DNA from 3 places in the Erwinia sp. 9145 genome. Region 1 is predicted to be linked to each of the others. Evidence: predicted binding sites of a transcription regulator. Region 1 holds the regulator's gene; each other region holds the start of a gene.

What was found. Region 1 encodes CRP, which controls carbon source genes, mostly activating them, when cyclic AMP is high. Its sites were predicted from a motif close to ATGTGANNNNNNTCACAT; they were not measured.
Region 2: a site for CRP is predicted at 3,006-3,023, ahead of FA91_RS13475 (nucleoside-specific channel-forming protein Tsx). Genes of this name have one in related genera too.
Region 3: a site for CRP is predicted at 1,891-1,908, ahead of focA (formate transporter FocA). Genes of this name have one in related genera too.

Annotation. Positions count from the first base shown of each region.
Region 1 is NZ_JQNE01000001.1:3,561,622-3,566,541, forward strand. It holds gene FA91_RS16875 (hydrolase) at 1-506, shown strand, start outside; gene FA91_RS16880 (YheU family protein) at 508-726, shown strand; gene FA91_RS16885 (phosphoribulokinase) at 826-1,695, shown strand; gene FA91_RS16890 (OsmC family protein) at 1,722-2,126, opposite strand; gene crp (cAMP-activated global transcriptional regulator CRP) at 2,426-3,058, shown strand; gene FA91_RS16900 (YccS/YhfK family putative transporter) at 3,117-4,920, shown strand, end outside.
Region 2 is NZ_JQNE01000001.1:2,821,929-2,826,848, reverse strand. It holds gene FA91_RS13495 (DUF883 family protein) at 1-136, opposite strand, end outside; gene FA91_RS13490 (DUF2002 family protein) at 353-688, shown strand; gene FA91_RS13485 (hypothetical protein) at 851-1,270, shown strand; gene speG (spermidine N1-acetyltransferase) at 1,306-1,872, opposite strand; gene FA91_RS13475 (nucleoside-specific channel-forming protein Tsx) at 1,992-2,858, opposite strand; gene FA91_RS13470 (SDR family oxidoreductase) at 3,266-3,997, opposite strand; gene FA91_RS13465 (helix-turn-helix domain-containing protein) at 4,107-4,469, shown strand; gene kdpE (two-component system response regulator KdpE) at 4,496-4,920, opposite strand, start outside.
Region 3 is NZ_JQNE01000001.1:1,333,635-1,338,554, reverse strand. It holds gene ycaO (30S ribosomal protein S12 methylthiotransferase accessory factor YcaO) at 1-1,621, shown strand, start outside; gene focA (formate transporter FocA) at 1,967-2,824, shown strand; gene pflB (formate C-acetyltransferase) at 2,897-4,920, shown strand, end outside.

The DNA.
Region 1 (4,920 bases):
GTTTACTTGACGCCGGCGTGGTGATTTCGGCGCCGCTGATGCTGGAACCCTGTAGCGTTAAGCTTGAGCAGGGCTTTTCGCGCGTCTATCAGCGTTATCTGTTAGGCTTGCTAAAGCAAAACGCCGCCCGCAAGCTTCACGCCTGGCCGGGTACGCTGCCGGTGGATTTACCGGCGCTTAAAGCGATGAAAAAACTGCGGGAATTCGACGATGCGATTACGGCACGCGCCCACGGTTTTCGTGATGCGTCCGACTACTATCAACGCTGTAGCGCCCTGCCGCTGCTGCCCGGCGTGGCGAAACCGCTGTTGATTATTCACGCGGCGGACGATCCCTTTATGACCGCCGCGGTGATCCCGCCGCCGGCGATGCTGCCCGCTACGGTGGAGTATCAGCTCACCCGGCACGGCGGACATGTAGGATTTGTAGGCGGCACGCTCTTAAAGCCGCAAATGTGGCTGGAGCAGCGCGTGCCGCAGTGGCTTTCAACCTGGCTGGACAAATGAAATGATTATTCCCTGGCAAGACGTTTCCGCGGAAACCCTTGAAAATCTGATTGAATCATTCGTGCTGCGAGAAGGCACCGACTACGGCGAGCAGGAGCGTTCGCTGGCGCAGAAGGTGGAGGACGTTCGACGTCAGCTCGCCAGCGGCGAAGCGGTGCTGGTGTGGTCAGAACTCCATGAAACCATTAACATTATGCCGCGCGGCAAATTCAGCGAATAGCGGCAAATGCAGCCGCCGCTGTCAGCGGCCCGCGTGACACCTACCGGCGGATCGTGATAACAATGCCGCATTGAAAATTTTTTCAGGGAGTCGTTCGCCATGTCAGCTAAACATCCTGTGATCGCCGTTACCGGCTCCAGCGGAGCGGGCACCACCACCACCAGCCTGGCCTTTCGCAAAATCTTTCAGCAGTTAAATCTGCGTGCGGCAGAAGTCGAGGGCGACAGCTTCCATCGTTTTACCCGGCCCGAAATGGATATGGCGATCCGTAAAGCACGCGACCTGGGCCGACATATCAGCTACTTCGGCCCCGACGCCAACGACTTTCTGCTGCTGGAGCAGACCTTCAGCGAGTATGGCCGCAGCGGCACCGGCCAGTCGCGCAAATATCTGCATACCTACGACGAAGCCGTGCCGTGGAATCAGGTTCCCGGCACCTTCACGCCCTGGCAGCCGCTGCCGGAACCTACCGACGTGCTGTTTTATGAAGGACTTCACGGCGGCGTGGTGACATCGCAGCATAACGTGGCGCAAAATGTCGATCTGCTGGTGGGCGTGGTACCGATTGTCAATCTGGAGTGGATTCAGAAACTGGTGCGCGATACCGGCGAGCGCGGTCATTCACGCGAAGCGGTGATGGATTCGGTGGTGCGTTCAATGGAAGATTACATCAACTTTATTACGCCGCAGTTTTCGCGCACCCATATTAACTTCCAGCGCGTACCGACGGTAGATACGTCTAATCCCTTTGCCGCGCGCGGTATTCCTTCGCTGGATGAAAGCTTTGTGGTGATCCATTTTCAGGCGCTGGACGATATCGACTTCCCTTATTTATTGTCGATGCTTCAGGGATCATTCATCTCGCATATTAATACGCTGGTGGTGCCGGGCGGAAAAATGGGGCTGGCGATGGAGCTGATTATGGGGCCGCTGGTCAAACGCCTTATTGAAGGAAAAAAAATTGAATAAAGCCCCGTTAACCGGAGCATTAAGGTTTATAGCGTATTCACTTCAAAACTGTGGGTAATTTCAACGCCTTTCCCCAACATCAGCGCCACGGAACAATATTTTTCGGCGGAAAGTTCAACGGCGCGAGCAACGGCTTTATCACTCAACGCGTTACCGCTAACGATAAAGTGCAGGTTGATATGGGTAAACAGTCGCGGTGCCTCTTCGCGCCGCGTTGAGGTGAGTTTGACTTCGCAATCAACGACGTCGTGCCGGCCTTTTTGCAGAATGGAAACCACGTCGATCGCGCTGCAACCGCCCGCGGCCATCAACACCATTTCCATCGGGCCTGGCGCTTTATCGCCTGCGTTTCCGTCCATTAACAGCTGATGCCCGGATGAGGATTCTCCCAAAAAAGTCAGACCTTCCACCCATTTGACGCGCGCTTGCATAACCGACTCCTTTAATTCATTCAATTCACATCAGATTACGCGCTGATAACAAAAACGGCAATGCGTCCTGTTTCCCGCTATGCTGAAGCGAGACAACAGAAGACACTCGTTTAAAGCTGTGTTAAAAACAAAGCTGAAACACTCTCGTCAGTACTCTACAAGCGTGACGAAACGGGACGATATAATGAACCCTGCGGGCCTGGACAAATATCCCGATGGGAAACGCTTTACTATTTCAACGCCTGGCAGACAAATCAGCGCCTGCATTCAGGTATGATGACAACAGAGGATAACAGCGAATGGTTCTCGGCAAACCGCAAACAGACCCGACTCTTGAATGGTTCCTGTCACATTGCCATATTCATAAATATCCATCAAAAAGCACGCTGATTCACCAGGGTGAAAAAGCAGAAACGCTTTACTACATCGTCAAAGGTGCGGTCGCCGTGCTGATCAAGGATGAAGAAGGCAAAGAGATGATCCTCTCTTACCTCAATCAGGGCGATTTTATTGGAGAGCTTGGCCTGTTTGAAGAGGGCCAGGAGCGTAGCGCATGGGTTCGTGCGAAGACCGCGTGTGAAGTGGCTGAAATTTCCTATAAGAAATTCCGTCAGCTTATTCAGGTGAATCCTGACATCCTGATGCGTCTCTCTTCCCAAATGGCGCGTCGTCTTCAGGTCACCTCCGAGAAAGTGGGTAATTTAGCGTTTCTTGACGTGACGGGCCGCATTGCCCAAACGCTGCTCAACCTGGCGAAGCAGCCGGACGCGATGACTCACCCGGACGGCATGCAAATCAAAATCACCCGTCAGGAGATTGGTCAGATCGTTGGCTGCTCCCGCGAAACCGTTGGCCGCATTCTCAAGATGCTGGAAGATCAGAATCTGATCTCCGCACACGGAAAAACTATCGTCGTTTACGGCACGCGCTAACCGGCTTTGCTACTCTGGCGCGGCATCCATGCCGCGCCTTTTTATTGGGTACAGCGAAATGTGGCGCAGACTGATTTACCATCCTGAAGTGAACTACGCACTGCGTCAGACGCTGGTGCTCTGTTTGCCCGTGGCAACAGGATGGCTGGCCGGTAGCCTGCAATACGGGCTGCTCTTCTCCCTCGTACCGGCCTGCTGCAACATCGCCGGGCTTGACACGCCGCATAAGCGCTTCTTCAAACGCCTGATCATTGGCGGTTGCCTGTTTGCCTTCAGCAGCTTTCTGATCCAATACCTCGGCGCGCAGGCGGTGCCGCTCCCGGCGATCCTGCTGGTGATGGCGCTGCTGCTGGGCGTCACCGGCGAGATCAGCCCGCTGCACGGCAGGCTGCTGCCCGGTTCGCTGATTGCCGCCATCTTTACCCTCAGCCTCAGCGGTCGCATGCCGATGTGGCAGCCGCCGCTGCTCTACGTGCTTGGCACCATCTGGTACGGCGTCTTCAACTGGTTCTGGTTCTGGCTGTGGAAAGAGCAGCCGATGCGCGAAACGCTCAGCCTGCTTTATCGTGAACTGGCTGCCTATTGCGAGGCGAAATATACGCTATTGACCAGACTAACCGATCCTGATGATGCGCTGCCGCCGCTGCTGGCGCGGCAACAAAAGGCGGTCGATCTCATCAGCATCTGTTATCAGCAAATGCATATGCTGGCCGCCAGTCGCGATAATCACCATAAGCGCCTCACCCGCGCCTTTCAGGTGGCGATGGATTTGCAGGAGCATATTTCGGTCAGCCTGCATCAGCCTGAAGAAGTGCAGAAACTGGTCGGGCAAAGCCATGCTGAAGCGGTGATCCGTTGGAACGCGCAGACCATCGCCGCGCGTCTTCGCCAGCTGGCCGACGATATTCTTTATCACCGGCTGCCGGAGCGTTTTTCAATGGATAAGCAGTTGCAGGCGCTGGAGAAGATCTCACGCCAGCACCCGGACAATCCGGTGAGCAATTTTTGCGCCTGGCACTTCAGCCGCATCGCGCGCGTGCTCCGCACTCAGCGCCCGCTCTATCAACGCGACCTGATGGCGGATCGCCAGCGCCGGTTGCCGCTGCTGCCGGCGATCAAAAGCTACCTTTCGCTGAAATCCGCCGCGCTGCGCACCGCCGCACGTTTCGCGGTCATGCTGGCTTTTGCCAGTTCTCTGGCCCTGTTCTTCGATCTTCCTAAACCTTACTGGATTTTGATGACGGTGATGTTTGTCAGCCAGAACGGCTACAGCGCCACGCGCGTGCGCATCCAGCACCGTGCGCTCGGCACGCTGGCCGGGCTGGTCATCGCCGCCATTACGCTGCGTCTGCATGCGCCGGAGTCGCTGATTCTGTTGGGAATGCTGACCATTACCCTGGCCGGCTATCTGGTGATCCGTAAATTTTACGGCGTGGCGATGATTGGCTTTACCGTCACCGCCGTCTGGTCGCTTCAGTTGCTGTCCCTGAACGGCGCGGACTTCCTGCTGCCGCGCCTGCTTGATACGATAATGGGCTGTCTGATTGCTTTTGGCGGCATGATTTGGCTCTGGCCGCAGTGGCAGAGCGGTCTGCTGAGGCAAAACGCGCACGATGCGCTGGAAGCGTTTCAGGACGCGCTGCAAATGCTGCTGGGCAACGAAGAGGATGCGACAAAGCTGGCCTGGCAACGTATGCGGGTCAATCAGGCGCATAACGCGTTGTTCAATTCGCTGAACCAGTCAATGCAGGAGCCGGGGTTTAATACGCGCTATCTGTCCGATATGAAGCTGTGGGTGACGCACAGCCAGTTTATTGTTGAGCACATCAACGCCATGACGATTCTGGCGCGGGAGCATACCA
Region 2 (4,920 bases), 740 kb from region 1:
AACGGGCATCGTCAACTTCATCTTTCGTCTTGCTGCCGTAGGATTTTAATAATGCATCAAGGGTGTCGGCCAGCTCAGTGACGTCCTGATTAATATCAATGTCGAGGTCTTCTTTCTTGCTCGCACGGTTAAACATAATGCTTTCCCTTTGAAATGAAACACACTCTTAACTGTAGACTATCCTTCACGCTTTTAGCGAAGCGGGGCATAAAAGGGCGCGTTTATGGATTAATCCGAATGCGACCGCCCTTCACGCTGTTGTAGGCTGTGTCCCGCAATTGTGCGCTACTGCGTGCGGTTGCCGGGCACAACGTGGTGTGGCCGGGTCAGACAGTTTAGTAGAGGAATAAGCATGTATTTACGCCCTGATGAGGTTGCTCGCGTACTGGAAAAGGCGGGGTTTGAGAGGGACGCCGTCACGACTAAAGTCTACGGATATCGTCGCGGTGAGGATTATGTATACGTGAATCGTGAAGCACGAATGGGTCGCACGGCGTTGATCATTCACCCGGTGCTGAAGGAAAAAAGCCATGATTTCGCCCACCCCGCGTCCGATCTCAAAACCTGCGAACATTACGTACAGTTTCCCATGTATCTGAACGACGACAGCCAGCATCACTACGGCATCCCTCACGGTTTCAGCTCGCGTGCGGCGCTGGAGCGCTACCTGAAGCAGATGTTTGACTAACCTATCGTGCGGCGATTCGTCGCGCGCCTGCCTCGTCCTGATATTCGCCATAACCCGCTAAAAATTTCCCTTATTACGCCTGCTCTTATCGGGCGGAAATAATGAAAACCTGCCGCTTTACGCTTAGACTGTTTTTAACTCTTTCAGGACGCAGGAAACCTTATGAAAAAGCTGTTACTGGTGCTGGCGTCAGCATGGTTACTGAGCGGCTGCGCAACCATCGTTGGCGATAAAACGCAGGATGTGTCTGTTCAGACCTGGCCGCCGGGCGTGAAGTTTGTGGTGCAGGATGAAACGGGCCGGGCGGTTGCCGAAGGTTTAACACCGCAAACCGTAACGCTGCTGAAATCCGACGGCACCTATTTTGGTAAGAAGAAGTATCTGTTGATGCTTGAGCGGGAAGGCTACGTGTCAAAAACCATTCCGCTTCAGGAGCACCCGAATCTCTGGTACATCTTTGGCAATATACCTTTGGGCGGCGTTCCCGGCTGGTTGATTATCGATCCGTTTAACGGCGGCATGTACAACATTGAGCCGGAAAACGTCCATACCATTATGAATCCGGTTGGCGCACGCGGCTGATAACAGAAACGGGGCGGCCAGGCCGCCCTGATGCGCTATTGCGCGGTCGGTTTTACCATAGCGTGCGTGGGTTTGGTATGTTCCAGGTATTGATGCTGGAAAATACACATGCGGATGGTATTGCGATATTCACCGTTAATAAAGAATTCGTGGATCAGCTCCCCTTCGATTTTAAATCCAAGGCGCGTATAGATGTGAATCGCTTTCTCGTTTTCCTTATCAACAATCAGATACAGCTTATAAAGATTGAGCACGGAAAAACCGTATTCCATCGCCAGACGGGCCGCTTTGCTGCCGAGTCCTTTACCCTGATGGTTAGGATCAATAATAATTTGAAATTCGGCGCGGCGGTGAATGTGGTTAATCTCGACCAGTTCAACCAGCCCGGCCTTGCTGCCTTCATGTTCAACCACGAACCGGCGTTCGCTCTGATCGTGAATGTGTTTATCATAAAGATCTGACAGTTCAACAAACGCCTCATACGGCTCTTCGAACCAGTAGCGCATGACGCTGGCGTTATTATCAAGCTGATGAACGAAAGGTAAATCCTCGCGTTCCAGGGGGCGAAGCTTTACGCCGTCTCCGACAGGCATGGCTGACATAAATACCTTCCATAAAAATAATATTTTCTGAGGAAGTATACGTCGGAGGGCAATAAAAAGCAGTCATGAACGGGGGAAAGAACCACGCCAGCGGTTGCGCTGACGTGGAAGCAGGGGGATCAGAAGTTATAGCCCACCACCAGGTAATAACCCCAGCCGGTCGATTTCACCTCAAACGGACCGCGTCCGAAATTCAGCTCCTGACCATCTGCCCACTGGCCGCCATTATGGAAATAACGCGCCACCACCGAATAATGCCAGTGGTCATAGCCCAGCGACAGGATATGGCTGGAGGCGATGGAGTTGCTGGTGCGCGATGCGTCAGTTTTATCACGCAGATCGGAACCCCAGTCGAAGTTGGTAAAGCCAACGTAGCCGAGGTTACCGCCCCACAGGGTGGTGATCGGCACGAAGTATTTCACCTTGAAGCGATAGCCATCCCAGCTGTTTTCATTGGCGGCGCCGTAGTTTTCCCACTGATACTTCGCATAAACGTTCAGCGACAGCCCGATGTCTGAATGCGTATCGATATCGGTGCCCAGACCCATAAACCAGGTGTTCTGGCGGTTATCGCTGTTGCGGCCCATATCGTAGATATAGTTGTTAGCGAAGTACCACTCTTTAAATGGCCCGAAGCTCAGATCGGTATTGGTCAGTTTGTCGATGGAAAAACGCGGTTCGATCTCCATAAACATGGGTGAACCGTGATCGAAAATGCCGTTAGCATTTGAGTTGCCTGTGCCAAAGAAGTTGGTCAGATCGAGATAGCCATAAAAATCGAACCAGTCTTTTTTGGCGAAGGCTTCATATTCGAGGTAAACATCATTGTTAAACTGCGGCCCGAAACGCGTGTGATAACTGCCCACCACGTTCACGCTCTGATGCCACCAGTCGGAGGCGAACTCCGGGCCTTCAGAAGCAGCGGTTGACGAGACGCTATAAGAGAGCGCCGCAAGTGCGCCAGCCATCAGAAATTTATATTTCATTTTATTTTTTACCACATACTTAACGACCCTGTTCTGCCGCCACTGCGCGGGTCTTATTAAGTTTCAGTCGGGAGAAAGGGTGGCTGATAGTCAGCAGGAAGCACCCGTGAAGAACGCGGCAAGTGTGCCGTTATTCGCGCATTAGGAAATAGATATTGCTCACACTTGTCAAACTCTGTTTCATTTAATAAAAGGGAAAACGTGATATAAATCACGTTTTATTGGGATGTGTTTATGTCCACACGGAAAAATATTTCACAGCCGGTCGAAATGGTTTGCGCAGACCGATAAGCGCTCGCAAAAAAAAGAACAGCGCACGGTGAACAGGGCAGGGGGAACAGCAATAAGTGCAGCTTATGGTTATACCGCCGCCTCCCTGCGGCATTCACTTTATCCATGCGGCGTGATTACACCTGCGCCATCCCGCCGTCGATGCATAATTCGGCGCCGGCGATGTAGCTGCTTTCATCAGACGCCAGAAAGAGCGCCGCCGCCGCCACTTCTTCTGGTTTACCCAGGCGACCCAACGGGATCATGTCGGTTAACGCTTTGCGCATCTCATCGGTCACTTCATCAAACATTGGCGTATCAATGGGCCCCGGACTGAGCGTATTTACGCGAACGCCACGGTCGGCAAGCTCTTTTGTCCAGGTACGTGAAAATGCACGCGTGGCGGCTTTCGACGCCCCATAAACACCATAACCGGGCGTGCCGATAAAACCTGCAATAGATCCGATGAGTACCACTGCGCTGCCGTGCGGCATCAGCGGTAATGCGCCCTGGACGGTGAAGAGCGTGGCGCGGGCGTTCAGATTAAATATTTTGTCGTAGTGGGCGGGCGTAATCGTATGCAGCATCGCGGGTTCTGAGACGCCGGCATTTGTCACAAGGATATCAAGTGTTCCCTTGTGTGCTTTAACCGCGGTAAAGAGTCGGGCCAGATCCGCCTCTTTCGTCATATCGCCCTGAACAGCGGTGATCGATCCTTCCGCCTGCTTCACCGCGTTATCAAGTTCTGCCTGGCGACGACCGGTAATAAAAACGTGCGCGCCTTCGCGGGCAAAGCGCTGAGCGATCGCCAGCCCGATCCCACTGCCGCCACCGGTCACAACCGCTGTTTTACCTGTTAATTTTTGCATTTTACTGCCCTCTGATGTCTCTGATATGGACTTCAGAAAATACATTCTGTATATCTGATGTCAATTACGCACCAGATATATCTCAGATATACAGAAGGAAACCGTTACGATGCAGTCTGTTGAAACTTTACTTAATGATATCAATGCGACACGACCGATTCTTGAGCAGGTTGCCAACAAATGGTCGGTGCTGATCCTTACCGTAGTCTGTACTGAACCCGCACGATTTAACGCAATTAAGCGGCGGCTCAATCCTATTACGCATAAAGCGTTGACGGAGGCGCTCAGGCGACTGGAAAGAAACGGGTTAGTCACACGGCGCGTAATAACGTCGTCGCCCATCGCCGTAGAATATGCCATCACACCGTTAGGAAAGACGCTCCAGCAGCCTTTTAAGGCGTTGATTTCATGGGCGCAGACACATGGCGGAAGTATCGAACGGGCGCAAGATGCCTACGATCGGCGGGAATAGCGCGTTTATGGCGGGCAGGCAACGCGTCACTCAACAAAACGATATCCGATGCCGTTTTCGGTAATAAAGTGTTCGGGCCGCGCCGGAACGTGCTCCAGCTTCTGCCGCAGATGCCCCATATAAATACGCAGGTACTGGCTGTTGTCAGCGTTCGGCCCCCAAACCTGTTTCAGGATCTGCGCCTGGGTCAACAGCTTGCCGGGATTGTTAACCAGCAGCGCCAGCAGCTTAAATTCGATCGGCGTCAGATGCACCAGCGCGCCGGCGCGCGACACCTGATGCGCGCTCAGATTAACCACCACATCGGCAAAGCTGACCACCTGCTCGCGGGTGGCATGATTTCGCCTTAAGGCGACTCTGACCCGCGCCTGAAGCTCGCCGACGCCAAAGGGCTTGGATAAAAAATCATTTGCACCGGCGTCCAGCGCCTCGATTTTGTCCTCTTCCCCGG
Region 3 (4,920 bases), 2.2 Mb from region 1:
TCATATTCGCGACCGCGACTGCCCGCTGTGCTTCACCAACGGTAAAGGCGCCAGCAAGAAAGCCGCGCTGGCCTCTGCGCTGGGCGAATATTTTGAACGGCTGTCGACCAACTACTTTTTTGCCGACTTCTGGCTGGGCAACACGGTTGCCAACGGCGATTTTGTGCATTATCCCAATGAGAAATGGTTCCCGCTGCCGGACGATGAAAGTCTGCCGGACGGCATTCTCGATGATCACCTGCGCGCATTTTACGATCCTGAAAATGAACTGAACGCCAGCGAGCTGATCGATCTACAGTCCGGCAATGCCGCGCGCGGCATCTGCGCGCTGCCCTTCACCCGCCAGTCCGATAATCAGACGGTTTACATCCCGATGAATATTATTGGCAACCTCTATGTGTCAAACGGCATGTCTGCGGGCAACACGCCAGCCGAAGCGCGCGTGCAGGCACTTTCAGAGGTGTTTGAACGCTATATTAAAAATCGCATTATTGCTGAATCCATCAGCCTGCCCGTGATTCCGCAAGCCGTGCTGGATCGCTACCCGGGCGTGGTGGAAGCGATTGCGACGCTGGAAGCTGAAGGGTTCCCTATTTTCGCTTACGACGCCTCGCTGGGCGGCAAGTATCCGGTGATCTGCGTGGTGCTGTTTAATCCGCAAAACGGCACCTGCTTTGCTTCATTTGGCGCGCACCCGGATTTTGGCGTGGCGCTGGAGCGGACGGTAACAGAACTGCTTCAGGGCCGCGGGCTGAAAGACCTCGATGTCTTTACGCCGCCCACCTTCGACGATGAGGAAGTGGCGGAACATGCCAATCTTGAAACGCACTTTATCGACTCCAGCGGCCTGATCTCCTGGGATCTGTTTAAGGACGATGCGGACTACCCGTTTGTTGACTGGCGTTTTAACGGCACCACCGCAGAAGAGTTTGCTACGCTGATGGCCATTTTCAACGCCGAAGGTAAAGAGGTTTACATTGCGGATTATCAGCATCTGGATGTGTACGCCTGCCGCATCATCGTGCCCGGCATGTCCGATATCTATCCGGCTGAAGATCTCTTGTTGGCCAATAACAATATGGGTGCAGGCCTGCGTGACGTCGTTCTTTCTTTGCCTGCCAGCAACTGGAGCAAAGAGGCCTTTCTGGCGCTAATCGACCGTCTTGATGACGAAGGCCATGACGACTTTACGCGCGTGCGTGAACTGCTCGGCCTGGCAACCGGCAAAGACAACGGCTGGTATACGCTACGCGTTGGCGAGCTGAAAGCGATGCTGGCGCTGGCGGGCGGCGATCTGGATCAGGCGCTGATCTGGACGGAGTGGACCATGGAGTTCAACAGTTCCCTCTTCACACCGGCGCGCGCAAACTACTATCGCTGCCTGCAAACGCTGCTGCTGCTGAGCCAGGAAGAAGATCGCGATCCGCTTCAGTATCATACGGCTTTCGTGCGCATGTATGGTCAGGACGCGGTAGACGCTGCTTCGGCGGCGCTGAGCGGCGAAGCCCCCTTCTATGGTCTTCAGGCGGTGGATGCGCAGTTAGCGGCCTTCCCTGCGCATCAGTCCTTACTGGCGGCCTACGAGAAACTCCAGCAGGCAAAACGTCAAAACTGGAAATAGCGTTTTTACGCAGGGCGCCGATCAAAACAGGCAACAAATATTGCCTGTTTTGCTCAGACGTTATTTTAACGTTTATTTATGAGTGAACCGAGCGCCAATAATTACAAATATTAAACATTACGTGTTATTTTTTCACTTTTCCCGCACGTGGTAAAATTTAACCTCAACTATTTATTTAAATTTTCAAATATATTTATAGTAATATTTTCAAAGACTTAATAATAAAAAACCGTGTTCTCTGGCAATAAACCCACCAGCCTCCTGATACAATATGATCCATATCAAATTCTTCTCTATACTCCTTTGTTAGTATCTGACTGTTGACTCATTCAGGGAGACGTTAGTGTGAAAGCTGGCAACCCGTTTAATCTGCTCTTACCGTCCGAAATGGCTAAAGTGGCCGAAGAAGCCGGTGTCTATAAAGCAACAAAACACCCCTTCACCACTTTTTTTCTGGCCATTACTGCTGGCGTTTTTATTTCAATTGCGTTTGTCTTTTACATTACCGCCACCACCGGTACCGCAGCGATGCCGTGGGGTATCACGAAACTCATTGGCGGCATCTGCTTCTCACTGGGCCTGATGCTGGTTGTGGTCTGCGGCGCCGATCTTTTTACTTCCACCGTACTGACCATGGTCGCTAAAGCCAGCGGCCATATCTCCTGGGGCCAGCTGATGCGCAACTGGATTAACGTCTACGTGGGGAATTTTTTCGGTGCGATGTTCTTCGTCGCCCTGATCTGGTTTGCGGGTCAACACATGGTCGATAACGGCGCCTGGGGTCTGAACGTATTACAGACCGCCGACCATAAAATGCACCATACTTTCATTGAGGCCGTCTGCCTTGGCACCCTGGCGAACCTGATGGTGTGCATGGCGGTATGGATGAGCTACTCCGGCCGCAGCCTGACCGACAAAATGTTGGCTATGGTGCTGCCGGTTGCCATGTTCGTCGCCAGCGGGTTTGAACACAGCATCGCCAACATGTTTATGATCCCAATGGCGATTATCATCAAAGATTTTGCTTCACCGGAGTTCTGGCAGGCAGCAGGCGTCACCGCCGCGCAGTTCTCACATCTCACGGTGAAAAACTTTATTATCGACAATCTGATCCCGGTGACCATCGGCAACATTATCGGCGGCGGCCTGCTGGTTGGATTAACGTACTGGGTTATCTATTTACGCGACGGCGATCATCACTGATCTCCAAATTTATGTCCGGCGCCCGCTGACTCTGGCGGGATAAAGAATTCCATTAAAGAAGGTAGGTATCAAATGAGCGAGCACAACGAAAAACAGGCAGTTGCCTGGACGGGCTTTGCAGAAGGCGAATGGCAGAAAAGCGTCAACGTGCGCGACTTCATTCAGAAAAACTACACGCCGTATGAAGGTGACGAATCTTTCCTGAGCGGCGCAACTGAAGCCACCAACGCCCTGTGGGACAAGGTGATGGAAGGCATCAAGCTGGAAAACCGTACCCATGCGCCGGTAGATTTTGATACCGACCTGGCTTCAACCATCACCTCTCACGATGCGGGCTACATCAATAAAAAACTGGAAACCATCGTTGGTTTGCAGACTGACGCGCCACTGAAACGTGCGCTGATCCCCTTCGGCGGCATCAAAATGGTTGAAGGTTCCTGTAAAGTTTACGGTCGTGAACTGGATCCGGCCCTGAAACAGGTTTTCACCGACTACCGTAAAACCCACAACCAGGGCGTGTTTGACGTTTATACCCCGGATATCCTGCGCTGCCGTAAATCCGGCGTGCTGACCGGTCTGCCTGACGCCTATGGCCGTGGCCGCATCATCGGTGACTACCGTCGCGTTGCGCTGTACGGTATCGATTATCTGATGAAAGACAAATTCGCCCAGTTCACTTCTCTGCAAAGTGATATGGAAAACGGCGTGAATCTGGAAGCCACTATTCGCCTGCGCGAAGAGATTGCTGACCAGCATCATGCACTTTCACAGATTAAAGAGATGGCTGCCAAATACGGCTGCGATATCTCCGGCCCGGCAACCACGGCTCAGGAAGCCGTTCAGTGGACCTACTTCGGCTATCTGGCTGCGGTTAAGTCACAAAACGGCGCGGCAATGTCCTTTGGTCGCGTTTCAACCTTCCTTGACGTTTACATCGAACGTGACCTCAAAGCAGGTAAGATCAACGAGCAGGAAGCACAGGAACTGATCGACCACCTGGTGATGAAACTGCGTATGGTGCGCTTCCTGCGTACGCCTGAGTATGATGAACTCTTCTCCGGCGATCCTATCTGGGCAACGGAATCACTGGCAGGTATGGGCGTTGACGGCCGTACGCTGGTCACTAAAAACAGCTTCCGCTTCCTGAATACGCTGTACACCATGGGTCCATCCCCTGAGCCAAACATGACCATTCTGTGGTCAGAGAAGCTGCCGCTTAACTTCAAAAAATACGCGGCCAAGGTTTCAATCGATACCTCATCCGTACAGTATGAAAACGATGACCTGATGCGTCCTGACTTCAACAACGATGACTACGCCATCGCCTGCTGCGTCAGCCCGATGATCGTCGGTAAGCAAATGCAGTTCTTCGGCGCGCGCGCCAACCTCGCGAAAACCATGCTTTACGCGATTAACGGCGGCGTTGATGAAAAACTGAAAATGCAGGTTGGTCCGAAAGAAGCGCCAATGATGGACGACGTGCTGGATTACGAAAAAGTAATGGCACGCATGGATCACTTCATGGACTGGCTGGCTAAGCAGTACGTGACCGCGCTGAACGTGATCCACTACATGCACGACAAGTACAGCTACGAAGCCTCGCTGATGGCGCTGCACGATCGCGACGTTTATCGCACCATGGCCTGCGGCATCGCCGGTCTGTCCGTAGCGGCTGACTCACTGTCTGCCATCAAATATGCAAAAGTATCGACCATTCGCGATGAAGACGGCCTGGCCGTTGACTTCAAAATCGAAGGTGAATACCCGCAGTTTGGTAACAATGACTCTCGCGTTGATGACATCGCCTGCGATCTGGTTGAACGCTTTATGAAGAAAATTCAGAAGCTGCAAACCTACCGCAACGCGGTACCGACTCAGTCAGTGCTGACCATTACCTCTAACGTGGTTTATGGTAAGAAAACCGGTAATACGCCAGACGGTCGTCGCGCAGGTGCACCGTTCGGTCCTGGCGCTAACCCAATGCACGGTCGCGATCAGAAAGGCGCCGTTGCGTCTCTGACCTCGGTTGCAAAACTGCCGTTTGCCTACGCGAAAGATGGTATTTCTTATACCTTCTCCATCGTGCCAAACGCGCT